One region of the Sodalis sp. RH16 genome, then DNA from elsewhere that is predicted to be linked to it. Evidence: predicted binding sites of a transcription regulator. Region 1 holds the regulator's gene; the other holds the start of a gene.

Region 1 (3,426 bases):
CCTTGCCTTCAATAATGGCCACGTCGCCGCCGTCTTTACCCAGTTTGCCAATAATGTATTTGGCCGCGCTGGCGCCGACGGTAACGTTATCAGTGGTAATGAAGGCTTCCACGTTGCCTTTGGCTTTGGTGAGGCTGTCCATATCGATTTTTTCATCGAGATTCACCAGGTGAATGCCTTGCTGATAGGCCTTGGCCACCGGGATAACCAGGTTTACCGAAGATAAAGGCGCAAAGGCGATGCCTTTATAATTTTTATTGGTCAAATCCTCGAACAGCTGTAATTGCGATTGAAAATCCCCCTCGGAGGGTGATGCGAAAATATCGACGGTTACACCCAGCTCCTTTGCCTTTTGCTCAACGCCTTGTTTCATTTCCACCCAATAGGGATTGGACAGGGTTTTCAATACGACGGCGTAATCGGCTGCCGCCCGGGCCGCCACGGTGGACAACATCAACCCGCAGGCCGCACTGCCGACAAATTTAATGAATTTATTCATTTTTTATCTCCAAGAGAGAATTATTTATAATCACGCTTCAGGTACTGGGTAATGGCACTGGTTTTTTCCAAATTTTTATTAGCTAAATCAATATCCTGCCTGGCTACCGAAACAAAAAACGCATCCAGCAGGGTCAATTGCAGAATACGGGCCGAGGCATTCCTGCCCAGCAGCGGCGTTTCCGGGGCCGGTGAACAGATGTTGAAATCCGCCAGCCGCGCTATGGCTGAATTGCTGCTGTGGGTAATGCAAATAATTTTCGCCCCGTTGTCCTTGGCAATTTCCACCACCCGCTTGAGATCGGTGGTGCGGCCCGAATGGGACACCACCAGCGCCGCATCGCCGGGCTGTAACAGGGATGCCGACATCATCATCAGGTGGGCATCGCGGAATGCGGTGCAGCGCAGGCCGATTTTCAGGAATTTGTGCTGAACGTCGGTACAAATTGAATTCGAGCCGCCGACGCCATAGAGTTCACGCTGGCGGGCATTGAAAAAACAGCGGGCGGCCTGCTGGATCTCCTGCGCATCGACAATGGCCTGTCCTTCAACGATGGTGCGTACCGTGAGGTTAAACACCTTATTCACCAGATCCTCCGGACTGTCATCCGGCGACAGTTCGGCGGTAATATCATGATCCGCATGATCAAAATATTCGACAATCGCGCTGCGAAGCTGCCGAAAACCGCTGAAGCCCAGAATTTTCGACACCTTGACAATCATGGCTTCCGACATGCCGAGGCTTTGCGCCACCTCTTTAATGCCGGAAATATGGCTAAGATTGCCTGGCGTTAAAAACCACTCCACGATCCGGCTTTCATTTTCGGTCATCCCTTCTTGCTTGATGCGAAGATAGGGAGCGATGCCGATACCTCGGGGCATGGCGCCGTTCAGTTCCGATTCAGTCATTTTCAGCTCTCTGATTATCATTGCTGACGGCACTATATCAACATAGGATGCATAACAAATATGCAGCATACTTCACGTTTTAAAATAATTTATAAAGTTGGTGCTTTTTGTAAAAGTAATGCCGGACATTGCTCATGGCGCCGTGGAAACGACACCGAAGCCTTACGAATAAAATATTATTGTAATACAATAGGTAACATGTATTTTTAGCGAAGATTCTTTTTCGCTTGTGGATTTGAACAGCAGGAATGAGAATTGATGGGTGTGTGATTGTTTTAAATATTTATAATAAATTTTAATTCGTGAAGTTTCTTTTGCTGATGCGATTCCACGGCGCAGGCTCAACGGGCTGTGGCCGCCTGGCCGGCATGAAGGGGCTGAGGAGCGAATGGAGTGAAAGAATCAACGGCAGCGGGATAAGAAACGGGGCGGCATCAGTCCAGGTGCCATCGGCAATTTGCGGAATAACCAAAACCACCCGTTTCAGCAGTGGTTTTCAAGCTTTGAACGATGCCCGGTGTCGCTATGGTTACTCTTTAAGGCTGTGCACCGCTTCGTCAACATCATGATCGTGCAGGGTCTCATCCTCACGGCAATTGCCGACTTCACAATGGCCATAAAGATATAAACTGTGATTAGTGAGTTTGATATTGTGTTTTTTAGCGATATCCCGTTGGCGCGCTTCGATAAACTCGTCACGAAATTCAATGACCTTGCCGCAATCAAGGCAGATCAGGTGGTCGTGATGATGTTGCTGCGTCAGTTCAAAAACGGATTTACCGCCTTCGAAATTATGGCGGGTGACGATCCCGGCGTCATCAAACTGATTCAGTACGCGATAAACGGTGGCTAAACCAATCTCCTCACCCATATCGATCAGTTTTTTATAGAGATCCTCCGCACTGACGTGATGGCATTCCGGATCTTGCAGCACTTCCAGAATTTTAAGTCTGGGAAGTGTGACTTTCAGGCCGGCCTTCTTCAATGCAATATTATTGTCAGTCATGCGGGTTTAGTCCTGTTGCTTTGATAATTTGATTGTAGGCTAATGTAGCCTATAACAATGGTCGGCCTGAAAAATGTAACGCCGTCTCATTATAGGACTGCCTGTGTAAAATGAAAACCGCGGCCTTTTTACAATGATAGTCTGTTTAAGGTGAGGCAAGTTTTATCACATTTCATTAAAATCGGTCTAACCGCCAGGCTATTGTACTGCTTTGTGGATGAAAGTTAAAAACTTGTATCTATCGATTTGAAAGGAATTATATATCAACAGCTTCAACCGGCCGTCAACGCTATGGACGGCACGGGTTTAGCCGGGAAACCCGGCGGCGGCTCAGCCGAGCTTGAGTTCGGCGCTGATTTGTTTTACCCAGGCGTCCACGCGGTCATTGGTCAGCTCTGGCTGGCGATCTTCGTCTATGGCCAAACCGATAAAATGCTTATCGTCCGCCAGACCCTTCGATGCTTCAAAATGGTAGCCGGCGGTAGGCCAATGACCCACGATGGTGGCGCCATGGGGTTCGATGATATCGCGAATGGTGCCCATGGCATCACAAAAATATTCGGCGTAGTCTTCCTGATCGCCGCAGCCGAACAGCGCTACCTGTTTTCCCGTGAAATCAATGTCTTCCAATGTGGGGAAAAAGTCGTCCCAGTCACATTGCGCTTCGCCGTAATACCAGGTGGGAATGCCCAGCAGCAGGGTGGAGAATTGTTCCAGGTCCTCTTTGCTGCTTTTGGCAATGTCATGCACTTCGGCAACATCGGCGCCCAGCTGCTTTTGAATCATTTTGGCAATATTTTCGGTATTGCCGGTGTCACTGCCAAAAAAAATGCCTACGCTTGCCATGAATTTGAAAACCTCTTAAATATTAAGGATATGGTTTACCAGACGATCAACCGGCTTTTCGGGAAATAATCGTGCAATAATAGCAGACCCTCACAGCGGGAGAAACTCGTTCAACCGGAGTTTTATCGCAAAAGCCGGTCTTTTCCGGTCCCGGACGGCGAGCCCGG
Region 2 (3,426 bases), 780 kb from region 1:
CAGATCAAGACCGGTCAATTGCCTGCCGGAGCCGATCAATACAACAGCCTGCAGGAAAAATTAATCGATCGCTTCCGCGAGCTGAAAGAGCGCCATGGCTTCGGGGCGCTGCATTTCGCCTGCTGCCGGGATACCGATGAAGATCGCGGTACGGTGCAATACCTGCAGGATTGCGCGCTGGAAGCGGGACTGGCCAATGAGTTCCTGTTTATCGAGGAGATCGGCCTGGGAGAAAAAGGACAGTTTACCGACACCGAAAACCAGGTGATCGGCAATATGTTCAAGCTCTATCCCTGGGAGTTCATGCTCAAGGAGATCTTTTCCACCAAGCTGGAGGATGCCGGGGTGCGCTGGCTGGAGCCGGCCTGGAAGGCCATTCTGTCCAACAAAGCCCTGCTGCCCATGCTGTGGGAAATGTTTCCCGGCCACCCCAACCTGCTGCCGGCCTATTTCAGCGAAGACAATCCGCCGCCCATGGCCAGCTATGTGGTGAAACCCCTGTTTTCACGGGAAGGGGCCAATATCCGCATCGTTGAAAACGGCCAGGAAACCGCCCGCGTGGACGGTCCCTATGGCGAAGAGGGGTATATTATCCAGCAATACTGCCCGCTGCCGCTTTTTGGCGACAGTTATACCGTTATCGGCAGCTGGCTGGTGAACGACCAGCCATGCGGTATCGGTATCCGCGAGGATAAAGAGCGGATAACCCAGGATCTGTCGCGGTTTTATCCCCACATCATACTGGGTTGACCGGGTGCGTGGTCCGTTAGCGGTGCGCCTTATATCCTGGCCTTTTCAGGCGGGCAGGATAATCACCCCACCTGGACCGACAGCATGCTCAGCGAGGCCATTTCGATGCCGTCCACCGGTATCGAGATGGGTTCTTTGCCGTCCCAGGCACCGAGAATATACAACAGCGGCAGATAATGATCCGGCGTAGGATTTGACAACGCCGCCCCTTCATGGCGCATAAAGTCCACCAGCGGGTGCTGCCCCTCCCCTTGCCAAGCGATATTGTCGCGAACAAATTGATTGAATGACTCGGCCCAGGGATAGGGCTCGGCCGCGCCCTGCCAGATTACCATGCGTAAATTATGCACCACATTGCCGCTGGCGATAATCATCACCCCCTGGTCACGCAGCGCGGAAAGTTCACGTCCCAGCCGGTAATGATATTCGGCGGGTTTTGTCCCGTCGATGCTCAACTGCACCATGGGAATATCCGCCGCGGGATACATCTTTTTCACCACGCCCCAGGAGCCGTGATCGAATCCCCAGGATTGATCGGCGGCCACCTCAACCGGCAACAGGATTTCCTGGATCGTTTTCGCCAGCGCCGGCGAACCGGGGGCCGGATAACGGATATCAAACAGCGCCTGGGGAAACCCGCCGAAATCATGAATGGTGCGCGGATTTTCCATGGCGGTCACCGCGGTTCCACGGGTATACCAATGGGCGGACACCGCCACAATGGCGCGGGGACGCGGCAGGGTTTGCCCCAGATGTTCCCAGGCCTGGGTATAACGATTATCTTCCAGCACGTTCATCGGACTGCCGTGGCCTAGAAACAGCGCGGGCATGCGGGATTCACTCATGGTTATTCCTTAATGGTATGGCGCACCAGGCGCTTCATAACCGTTAAGGTACGCGCTTCGTTCATAAAATGAACTCGGATAAGCATGATAAAGACATTCAAAAATATTGAACATTAACCTATCAGACCATGGGGAATCCCCTCGACATGCTCGTTCCGTGGCTTTTATTTGACGCCCAGCCGCTTCGCCAGACGATGCAAATTACCCGGATCCATGGCCAGCCGGCGCGCGCAGGCCGACCAATTGTTTCCACAGCTTTCCAACGCCAGGCGGATCAAGTGCCGCTGGTAGTTATCGGTCCCCTGGCGCAGGCTGACCAGTTCCACCCGTTCCGGCGAATCAGGCCGGCTATCCGCCGCCGGACGCGCCGCGTCCAGGGCAAAATGCTGCGGCTGCAACAGGATATCGCCCCCGCCTTGTTCCGCACGCGCCAATACCGTGGCGCGATAAATAGCATGCTCCAATTCCCGCACATTGCCCGGCCAGTGATTACCGGTAAGCAATGCCAGCGTGCCAGGGGCCAGTACCAGGCTGCCCAGCCCCAGCTTTTCCCGGCTACGCTCGCAAAAAAATCCCGCCAGCAGGGCGATATCCTGTTCCCGCTCCCGCAACGGCGGCACATGGATCGGAAACACGCTCAGGCGATGAAACAGATCGGCGCGAAACTCGCCGGCCACCACCGCATCTTTCAGCACCCGATTGGTGGCGGCCAGTACGCGGACGTTCACCCTCAGGCTTTGGTCATCCCCGACCCGCTGCAGGTCGCCATATTGCAGCACGCGCAGCAGTTTTGCCTGCAGCGTCAGGGAGAGCTCGCCGATTTCATCTAAAAACAGCGTACCGTTATCCGCCAGCTCAAATTTTCCGATACGATGGTGAATGGCGCCGGTAAAGGCGCCTTTTACATGGCCGAACAGTTCGCTCTCCGCCACCGATTCCGGCAACGCCGCACAGTTCAGATAAATCAAGGCATTGGCCGCCCGGGGCGACCCCTGATGGATAGCCCGGGCCACCAGTTCCTTACCTACGCCGGTTTCCCCGGTGATCAGCACATTCAGATCCGAGTTCGCGACGATATCGATCTCTTTTTTCAGCTGTCGCATCACCGCCGATAGCCCGATCATTTCGTCGCCGCCAACCGCCGTCGATACGCTGCCGGCGCTCACCGGCGCTATGACCTGTCTCTCCAGCCGCTCCACCAGCAGGGCATTGCTGAGGGCCGCCGAGGAGAGCGCCGCCACCAGCCGCAGTTCCTCATCGCTGAAATGATCGAGCTGATGGGGATCCATACCGTCCAGGGTCAGCGCGCCGATCAGGGTCTGGTGGATAAACAGCGGCAGGCCGATACAGGCATGTACCTTGAACTGCTGGTGGCCGGGAATCAATCCGTCGTAGGGATCCGGCAATTGGCTGTCCGCCGGAAAACGCACCACATCGCCGGCGCGGGCGATAGCTTCAAGGCGCGGATGCTCGGCCAAACGAAACCGCCGCCCCAAGACATCCGGCGATAACCCGGCGGTGGCCAGCGGACGGAACAACTGCTGCTCATAGCTCAGCAACGCAACGGCATCGCAGCCCAGCCGCCGCCGCAGGCCGGTAATCAGCCGCGCAAACCGGTCTTGGCTGGACATGCCCGATTGCAGCTCAATGGCGAGATGACTTAAGGTTTCAATGGATAAAGGCATAGGATTGTAATTATGACACTATTTATGTCAAAAAGACAAATAAAAAACATAGTCATTTTAACAATTTACTTTAAAATAATATTAATATTCATACAGATAGGCACTGGCACGCTCTATGCAACCTTTATCCCATCATTTATCACTAA

Evidence for each region. Region 1 encodes Fur, which represses iron uptake genes when iron is present. Its sites were predicted from a motif close to ATAATAATGAGAACNACTATCAA; they were not measured.
Region 2: a site for Fur is predicted at 1,674-1,696, ahead of ygiD (4,5-DOPA dioxygenase extradiol). Genes of this name have one in related genera too.

The regions. Positions count from the first base shown of each region.
Region 1 is NZ_CP178737.1:3,295,488-3,298,913, forward strand. Features, by position in the region: gene alsB (D-allose transporter substrate-binding protein) at 1-499, opposite strand, end outside; gene alsR (transcriptional repressor AlsR) at 520-1,407, opposite strand; gene fur (ferric iron uptake transcriptional regulator) at 1,937-2,413, opposite strand; gene fldA (flavodoxin FldA) at 2,744-3,259, opposite strand.
Region 2 is NZ_CP178737.1:2,518,724-2,522,149, reverse strand. Features, by position in the region: gene ACL2XJ_RS11615 (glutathionylspermidine synthase family protein) at 1-750, shown strand, start outside; gene ygiD (4,5-DOPA dioxygenase extradiol) at 813-1,595, opposite strand; gene norR (nitric oxide reductase transcriptional regulator NorR) at 1,760-3,280, opposite strand.